DNA from 4 places in the Caulobacter sp. GW821-FHT10E02 genome. Region 2 is predicted to be linked to each of the others. Evidence: riboswitches for the same ligand, from Rfam matches in the RefSeq annotation. Region 2 holds a riboswitch; each other region holds the start of a gene.

Region 1 (2,194 bases), on a different contig from region 2:
TTACGGCCGTCGATCACGCCCAGCGACAGGACCAGGCTCTCGCGGCTGGCGGCCAGGGCGGACTCCAGCTCTCGCGGCGCGCGGATGAGGTCCAGGTGGACGCCAGCGACAGGCAGGTTCACGGCGGTCGACAGGTTCTCGCCATAGCCGCCGAAATAGCTGGTCAGCATCAGCCGCAGGTCGGGCGCGGCATGGGTCAGGGCGCCATAGGCCCGGCGCAGCTCGCCGCGCTCGAAGTCGGTGAGGTCCAGGGCCAGGCACGGCTCGTCGATCTGCACCCAGTCGGCCCCGGCTTCGGCCAGACGCTGTAGCACTTCGGCATACACTGGCAGCAAGGCCGACAGCAGCGACAGCGGCGCGAAGTCGGCGTCCTTGGTCTTGGCCAGCTTCAGGAACGTCACCGGACCCAGCAGCACCGGGCGAGTGTGGATGCCTTGCGCCTTGGCTTCCAGGAACTCATCGACCGGCTTGGTCGAGGACAGGGCGAAGGTCTGGCCGCGCGACACCTCGGGCGCGAGGTAGTGGTAGTTGGTGTCGAACCACTTGGTCATTTCTTGCGCCGGGACACCCGTCTTTGGCCCGTGGTCGTGACCGCAGGCGGCGAGTTCGACGCCCTGGCTGCCGCGCGCCATGGCGAAATAGGTGTCCAGCGACACCGACCCGCCGGTCCAGCCGTAGAGGGCCGGGATCGCGCCGACGAGGACGCTGGTGTCCAGCACCTGGTCGTAGAGCGAGAAGTCGCCAGACGGCACGTGGTCCGCGCCCAGGGCTGCCTGGCAGGCCCAGGTCTTGGCGCGCAGCTCGGCCGCGACGGCCAGCAGCGAGGGCTGGTCGCTCTGGCCGGACCAGTAGCGTTCGAGGGCGGTCTTCAGCTCGCGCCTGGGACCAATGCGGGGGAAGCCGAGTGTGGCGACGGTGACGGTCATTCTTGAAAAGCCTCTGCCGGTGTTGTGGCGAGGCTGATCGGGACGCGCGCAGGTGGGCGCGCACGGACGGAAGTCCGGTCACGCCGTAAAGCATGCGACCAGACCGGACACCCCGCCGGAGGACGTTATCTGTCGAGGCAGGTCTCCTGGCTCACGGGTCGTCGCCCCTGCCCTGGCCTTCCCGACACGCCACCGATCCAGCTCGGCGCGTCAGTGACACGTAACGGACAGCGGCTCGCCGCTCACAGTTGCGGGGGCAGCGCCGGATTCGGGGTTTCACGCCCTCACCGACTTCCCTCTTAGCTCCGGGCGCGAACGCCCGCAGACCACGACACAGGCAATAGGCGCTGGAACGGCGCGCCCGTCAAGAATGATATAAAGATATCCTTATATGACCTTCGTTTGCCCTGACCGGACGAAGCGGCTTAGCTGGAGGTTGTCCAAGGAGACGAGACCGGATGAACGACGCCAATGCCCGGCAAGGCGCGGTCACCCGCTTCCTCACCACCGCCCCGCCCTGGGTGTTCGCGCTGTACGGCGGCCTGTCGTCGTTCGCCGTCTATTTCGCCATGTTCGGCTATCGCAAGCCGTTCACGGCCGCCGCCTACGACCACCCGGACGGCTGGCCGTTCGCGATCGACTTCAAGATCGCCCTGGTGATCGCCCAGGTCGCCGGCTACGCCACCGCCAAGTTCATCGGGGTCAAGGTGATCTCCGAGATGCGGGCCAACCACCGGGCCATGGCCATCCTGACCCTGATCTTCGGCGCGCAGATGTCGCTGCTGCTGTTCGGCACCCTGCCGACGGTGATCGGGCCGATGGCCATGTACCTGAACGGCCTGTGCCTGGGGATGATCTGGGGCCTGGTGTTCGGCTTCCTCGAGGGTCGCCGCCTGACCGAAGTGCTGGGCGCCATGCTGTGCGCCAGCTTCATCCTGTCGTCGGGCGTGGCCAAGTCGGTCGGCAAGATGCTGCTGCTGTCCCATGTCGACGACAAGTGGATGCCGGCGATCTCGGGCCTGGTGTTCGCGCCGCTGATGCTGATCGCCGTGGTCGCCCTGGCTCAGCTGCCGCCGCCCAACGCCGCCGACGAGGCCGAGCGGGTCAAGCGCGCCCCGATGACCCGCCAGGACCGCATCGCCCTGTTCGCCGCCCACGCACCGGCCCTGATCCTGCTGATCGCGGTCTATGTGATGCTGACCGCCCTGCGCGACTTCCGCGACAACTTCTCGGCCGAGATCTGGGCCGAGCTGGGCTTCAAGAACGCC
Region 2 (2,194 bases):
GATCGGCGCGATCGCGGCCTGGTCAATGCCCTTCTCGCCGATCACCACCAGCGATGAGGCGCGGACCTCGCCCTCGCGCCAGGGCCGGTCGAAATAGGTCTGGATGCGCGGGCCGACGGCCTGGACGATTAGGCGGGCCGACTTGCCCGCCACGGCCACCACGCCCTTCAGGCGCAGGATGTCGTGGGCCGTGAGCGCGCCCAATAGGCCAGAGGTCAGGGCCTCGACATCGGTCACCGCGCCGCCGCGCACGACGAAGCTGTCGAAGTCGTCATGGTCGTGATCGTCCTCGCCTTCATGGTGCGACTTGCGGCTGTCGAGATCGTCCTCGGCCGCGACGCCCAGGCCCAGCAGCACGGCCGGGTCCAGCGCGCCCTGGCGGGCGTGGATCACCTTGACGCCCGGGCGCAGGTGCTCGGCCAGCGAGGCCTCCACGCGCGCCAGGGTTTCGGCGTCGATCAGGTCGGTCTTGTTGAGGATGACGAGGTCGGCGCAGCCCAGCTGCTCCTCGAACAGCTCTTCCAGCGGGGTGTCGTGGTCGAGGGTCGGATCGGCCAGACGGGCCTGGCTCAACGCGGCCTCGTCATGGGCGAAGCGACCAGCGGCCACCGCCTCGGCGTCGATCATCGCCACCACGCCATCGACCGTGGCGCGGGTGCGCACCTCCGGCCAGGTGAAGGCCTTGACCAGGGGCTTGGGCAGCGCCAGCCCGGACGTCTCGATCAGGATGTGCTCGGGCGGGTTCGGGCGGTCGATCAGCTTCTGCAGCGTCGGCAGGAAGTCGTCGGCGACGGTGCAGCAGATGCAGCCGTTGGCCAGCTCCAGTATGTCGTCGTCCGAGCAGCCCTCGACGCCGCAACCGCGCAGGATCTCGCCGTCGATGCCGACATCGCCGAACTCGTTGACCACCACGGCCAGGCGCCGGCCGCCGGCATTCTCCAGTAGATGGCGGATCAGGGTGGTCTTGCCCGCGCCCAGGAAGCCGGTCACCACGGTTGTCGGAATTCTGGCCATCTTGTCGTCCCTGCCTCTGGCTGTCGCCAGACGGGGCAAGGAACGGCGCGCAGGACCACGCGGACGCGGGGCGTCCGGAAGGCCATGCCTTGCCGCACCGGTGCACCCCGCCCGGTCGCATCAATCTTCGTGAAGGCCGGTCTCCTGGCTTACGCCCTCCCGCCTCGGCGCCTTCCCAGGACTAGTCCCAGTGGCGTGTGCCGAAGCGATCGACGGACGATCACAGTTGCGGGGGCAGCCGCGGATTGGTCACCGCATTCCCGGAGGCTTTCGCCTCCATGCCTTCACGACGACGGGCGTAGGCTGAGCCCCGCGTGGGGTCAAGCGGTCAGGCTTTGGAACCGCCATTGCCGATTGAACGACAGGGTGAGCTGGGCCAGCGGCGCGATATCGATCCGGAACGCGGCGGCTGGTGGGATATCCAGGACGTGGGCCAGCGCGGCGCGCATCACCGGCTGATGGGTGACAGCCAGGATGCGGTCGTCACTTGCCGCCTGGGCGTCGATCCAGGCTCCGACCCGGGCGATAACCGCCGCGAAGGCCTCGCCGTCCGGCGTCCCGGCGGCCGGATCGGCGATCCAGCCCATCAGCGCCTCGGGCTGCTCGGCATGGATCTCGGCGAGGCCGCGACCGCGCCAGACGCCGTGATCGATGTCGGCCAAGGCAGGCTCAACGGCCGCATCGAGCCCCAGTATCTCCACCGTCTGGCGTGCGGCCAGCGACGGCGCAGTGAACACCCGCTGCGGCGCGGGGCGGAGCGCGAGCGCCTTCGCCTGCTCGCGGCCGGCTGCGTCGATGGCCTCGTCAGGCTCAGGAAAGCCGCCCTCGCGCATGGAGAGCGTAGCGGCGTGGCACAGAAAAACGAGGCGGGTGGCCAAGGCGGGCTCCGATAAATCTTGACGACGCGTGGCGACGCCTCCTAGCTCGAACATGGCCTTGGAAGGAAGCCGGTGAAACTCCGGCGCGGTCGCGCCACTGTGATCGACGAGCAATCGTCGAGAGTCAGACCCTTCCAGGTTCGCTTCAGCGCCGGGACGCGAAAATCCCAGGGAGAGCTTCACGATGGCCACGGCCTCTACGATTTCCGACGACGTCTTCATCCCGATCGGCGGCGAGACCGCGATCCCGCTGAAGGACATCGCGCCCTGGGCCGTCTTCGGCGTGCTGCTGGCGCTGGTCT
Region 3 (2,194 bases), 370 kb from region 2:
TCGTTCTTGCCCTTGGAGTAGACCGAGCGGACCTCGGCCGAGACGTTGTCGGTCAGCGCCACGCGCACGCGGCCCGAGACGCCGGTGTTCTGGTAGCCGTCCTTCTCCTTGCCGACCTTGTACGAGGAGAAGCCGTCGGTGGTGTAGTAGCCGCCGGCCAGGCGCCAGGTGATCTTGTCCGAGGCGCCGCCGGCGGCGGCCCGCAGGTAGCCGGTCTTGCGCGCGCCGGCTTCGGCTTCCACCGAGCTCTCGAACGGCGTGGTCGGGTCGGCGGTGACGATGTTGACCACGCCGCCGATGGCCTGGCTGCCCCACAGGGTCGACTGCGCGCCGCGCAGGATCTCGATGCGCGAGATGTCGCCGACCAGCAGGTTGCCGCTGTTGAAGCCGCCTTGCGTCGAGGACGGGTCGTTGAGCTTGACGCCGTCGATCAGCACGACGGTGTGCTGGCTCTCGGAACCGCGGATGTTGAGGCTGGTCGTCGTGCCTGGCCCACCGTTGCGGGTGAAGCTGACGCCCGGCTGCTGGGCCAGCAGCTCGGTGACCGAGATCGCCTGGCTGGCCTCGATGGCGGCCTGGGTCAGGACGGTGACCGACTGGCCGACCTTCTCGATCGGCTGGGCGGTGCGGGTGGCGGTGACCACCAGTTCGGCGACGCCGTTGGCGCCAGCCTTGCCGGCGACGTCGGCCTCGGGGGCCTTCTGCTCGTCGGCCAGAGCGGCGCTCGCGACGAGCGTGGAGAGTGCGGTGGAGCACAGGAACGTGCGGATCATGGTCTTATCCCCTTCTTGAAACGACCCGCGCGCCACGCCCGGACGCACTCGCAAGCTCGGTTAAGCCACGGGTACGCTCCGGACCGTCACGCGGCCCTTGGTAGTGTCGCTTCTCGGGAGATCCCGTTCGTTCGGCGCACCCCGGCCGAGCGATGAACGACTGCGCCGGGCAGGTCTCCTGGCTCACGGGTCTATGCTCTTGGCGTCGCCTTCCCAGGATCCGAGGACCCCAGTGGCATGTGACGCTAGAACTCGCCGCTTACAGTTGCGGGGGCAGCCGAGGTCTTGAACCTCGTTCCCTTTTAATCCTCTTTCGAGGAGCCTGACGCGCGGCCAGCCCTATAGGGTGCGCCGCACACGGTCAATGTGGAGCTCTTATGACGTCGACTCTGGTGCTGGGCGGAGCCCGTTCCGGCAAGAGCGCCTTCGCCCAGAAGGCGGCTGAAAGCGCCACCGGTGGGCGTTTGGTGCTGATCGCCACCGGCCAGGCCTTCGACGACGAGATGGCCGAGCGCATCGTCCGTCACCAGGCCGAGCGCGGCGAATCGTGGACCACGGTCGAGGCGCCGCTGGCGCTGCCCGAGGCCATCGCCGCCCTCCCCGCCGACGCCGTGGCGGTCGTGGACTGCCTGACCCTGTGGCTGTCGAACCTGATGCTGGACGAGCGCGACGTCGCGGCCGCCGCGACCGAATTGGTCGCGACGGTGGCCGCCTGCCCTGCCCGCCTCTGGCTGGTCAGCAACGAGGTCGGGCTGGGCCTGGTGCCCGAGACGCCGCTGGGCCGCCGCTTCCGCGACGAGGCGGGGCGGCTGCACCAGCGGCTGGCCCAGGCCGTGGACGAGGTCTATTTCATCGCCGCCGGCCTGCCGCTGCGCCTCAAGCCGCAGGCCTAGAGCGCGTCAGGTCGGCCTTGATCCGCCGCCAGCCGATCACCACGCCGCTGACCGAGACGATCAGGCCGAGGATGCTCAGCAGCCAGACCACGATGTCCCACAGCGGCCGGTGAGCCAGCAGGAACCCGAAGTCCAGACTGTGCAGGGCCGAGAACGTCCAGCGATAGAGCCGCAGGGAGTCGTCGGCCACGCCCACCATCCGGCCGCTGGTCGGGTCGATATAGAACCAGCTGTGGGCGGGGTCATCGAAGCCAGCGCGCAGCACAGGCAGCGGCGCCTTGTCGTGGTGCGAGTACCAGTAGGCGTCGTCCTGGGTCAGGCGATCGCGCATGACCAGATGCGCGCCCGGCACGAGCGTCGAAGCGCGAGTGAAGAGCTCGCCGTCGGTGAAGGTCACGCGGCGTCCGCTGGCCGGATCCAGTACCGCCTTGGCCTTGCCGTCATCGACCAGCATCAGCGGCCGCTCGCCCAGCCAGTAGAATCGCGCCAGCCGGTCGCCGTGGCGATCCTTCAACGCCGCGGCCTCCC
Region 4 (2,194 bases), 370 kb from region 2:
CCGCTGACCGTCCAGACCGTGGTGTCCGAGCCCTGGCCGTGGTTGTAGCGGACGCCGGCGGTGAACAGGGCGTTCTGGATCAGGTCGGGCGTGGTGCGGACCTGGGCGATCAGGGCGTGGACCTGCTCGGTCTTGCCGTCGATCAGCAGCACCTCGTCGCGGCCCTTGAAGTTCTGGAAGTCGTAGCCGAGCTCGTACTCGAAGCCCTTGTTCAGGTTCAGCTTCACCAGGGCGCTGGCGCCGTAGTCGCGATAACCCCAGTACGTGCCGGCCGGATAGACCACGACCGGACCGGCAGCGCCGTTCTGGACGTTCTCGTAGGTCGTGTCCCAGTCGTGCAGATAGCCCTTCAGGAAGAACTGGGCCGGGCCGTCGGGGGTGTAGTCCAGGCGGGCGCTGAGAATGTCCTCGTCTCGGTCGTTGTAGCTCTTGCGGACGAGGCGCGGCGACAGGTTGTCCAGGCGCGCGTCGGTGTGCTGCCAGCTGGCCTGCAGGCGCAGGTCCTCGGTGAAGTCGAAGCCGTACTTGGCGCCCAGGGTGACGACGTCGTAGCCGCGCTTGCGGTCGGTCGCGCTGGGCTGAAAGACGTCATACTGCTCGAAGCCGTCGCTTTCGTCCTTGGAGGCGTAGGCGACGACCTTGTGGCGGCCGAAGGCGCCGCGGACATAGCCGTCGGCGTGGACGGTCTTGTTTTCGCCGCCGCCGATCGTCAGTTCGCCGCCGGGGGTGTCGGAGAAGGCGCGGGTGACGACATTGATCACGCCGGCCGAGGCCTGGGTGCCGTAGAACAGCCCCTGCCCGCCCTTCAGCACCTCGATCCGTTCGATCATGCTGGCCGGCAGGGTGTCGACGGGCGTGGTCGAGTTGTAGAGGCGGTTGTTGATCCGCACGCCGTCGACGGTCCACAGCACGTCCTGGGTGCGCGAGCCTTGCAGCGACAGGTCGACATAGCTGAACGGCCCGGCGCTGGGCGCGATGTAGAGACCCGGCGTCAGGGTCTGCAGCGCCTGGACGGTGTCGACGAAGCCGGCGTCCTTGATCTGGGCGGCTGTGACAATGGCCACGTCGCTGCCGTAGCGCGACAGCTCCAGCGGCAGGGTCTCTTCCAGGCTCTTGGCGGTGATCACCACCTGGTCGACGGAGGTGGTCGGATCGTTGTCGGCCGCCTGGGCAGCGAACGGGCAAAGCAGAGCGGCCGCGATGGCGGCGTGAGAGATCAGTCTGGGCATGCAGCCCCCCATGTGCGTCCAAGCGACATGGCGAAGAGCCACCCGAGGCGGCGCCCACGGGTCGATGGTCCGGCGGCGCGGACGCGTTGAAGCGCCGGCCGTACCGGTCGAGGCGGCTCTTCACCGCTTCTCGTCGCTCAGACGGGGTTCCGCGCCTTGACCATCCCCTGGGCCACGGCAAGAGCGACCCATGCTGGCAGGTCTCCTGGCTCACGGGTCATCGCTCTTGGCGTCGCCTTCCCAGGGTCCGAAAACCCCAGTGGCATGTGACGCTAGAACTCGCCGCTTACAGTTGCAGGGACAGCCGCAGATTTGGGGACCGAAGGCCCCGCACTGCATTCCCTATTAAGCCCTCTCGGGCGCCAGCACGGTCATTGTCGCGACGCCCTAGGGGCACCGCGACGGAACGCTGATAGCGGAAGTTGCGCGGAAGGCAAATGGGTTGGAGGGGGCGAAATCCCGCCGGGGTGCGGGGATTGTTCCTTCTCCCCTTGCGGGAGAAGGTGGCCCGCAGGGCCGGATGAGGGGTTGATAGGCTTGTTGGATTAGCGTGTCGGAGCAGGAGGTTAGGTGTGCGCGACCCCTCATCCGACCGCCTTCGGCGGCCACCTTCTCCCGCAGGGGGAGAAGGGTGACTTACGAGCGTTCAAGCCCCGCCATACCCCGCTCCAAAACCTGCCTTATCCTCATCTCACCTGACGGCGTGGAAAGGGCGTTCGGCCGACGACTTGGGCGGCCGTCAGGAGTGGTCGAGCGGGAAGCGCTCGCCGGGTCTCTTCGGAGGCTCGCCTTCGCGACGGCTCCAGCGGCAGGTTCCCTGAAACATCGGGACGAAGCCCTGGCGGCGAAGGCTTGGCGGACGCGGCAGGCGTGGGCTGAAATCGCCCGCGCATTCCGGGACCGGGGCTCGTCGCCCTGGCCCGCCCGTCGGAGGCCCAAACGTCGTGAGCGGGTTAAGACCCCGC

Evidence for each region. Region 2 has a riboswitch for cobalamin ahead of cobW (cobalamin biosynthesis protein CobW). Riboswitches for the same ligand answer to the same signal wherever they lie in the genome.
Region 1: linked by a shared signal. The riboswitch ahead of metE (5-methyltetrahydropteroyltriglutamate--homocysteine S-methyltransferase) and the one ahead of cobW (cobalamin biosynthesis protein CobW) in region 2 are both predicted to bind cobalamin.
Region 3: linked by a shared signal. The riboswitch ahead of AC07NI_RS06375 (TonB-dependent receptor plug domain-containing protein) and the one ahead of cobW (cobalamin biosynthesis protein CobW) in region 2 are both predicted to bind cobalamin.
Region 4: linked by a shared signal. The riboswitch ahead of AC07NI_RS06360 (TonB-dependent receptor plug domain-containing protein) and the one ahead of cobW (cobalamin biosynthesis protein CobW) in region 2 are both predicted to bind cobalamin.

The regions. Positions count from the first base shown of each region.
Region 1 is NZ_JBWKMV010000004.1:183,502-185,695, forward strand. Features, by position in the region: gene metE (5-methyltetrahydropteroyltriglutamate--homocysteine S-methyltransferase) at 1-926, opposite strand, end outside; cobalamin riboswitch at 1,046-1,272, opposite strand; gene AC07NI_RS20695 (DUF5690 family protein) at 1,385-2,194, shown strand, end outside.
Region 2 is NZ_JBWKMV010000001.1:1,049,568-1,051,761, reverse strand. Features, by position in the region: gene cobW (cobalamin biosynthesis protein CobW) at 1-1,014, opposite strand, end outside; cobalamin riboswitch at 1,132-1,315, opposite strand; gene AC07NI_RS04690 (histidine phosphatase family protein) at 1,335-2,084, opposite strand; gene AC07NI_RS04685 (CbtB domain-containing protein) at 2,077-2,194, shown strand, end outside.
Region 3 is NZ_JBWKMV010000001.1:1,420,125-1,422,318, reverse strand. Features, by position in the region: gene AC07NI_RS06375 (TonB-dependent receptor plug domain-containing protein) at 1-773, opposite strand, end outside; cobalamin riboswitch at 925-1,114, opposite strand; gene cobU (bifunctional adenosylcobinamide kinase/adenosylcobinamide-phosphate guanylyltransferase) at 1,151-1,666, shown strand; gene AC07NI_RS06365 (PepSY domain-containing protein) at 1,650-2,194, opposite strand, start outside.
Region 4 is NZ_JBWKMV010000001.1:1,416,238-1,418,431, reverse strand. Features, by position in the region: gene AC07NI_RS06360 (TonB-dependent receptor plug domain-containing protein) at 1-1,229, opposite strand, end outside; cobalamin riboswitch at 1,408-1,610, opposite strand.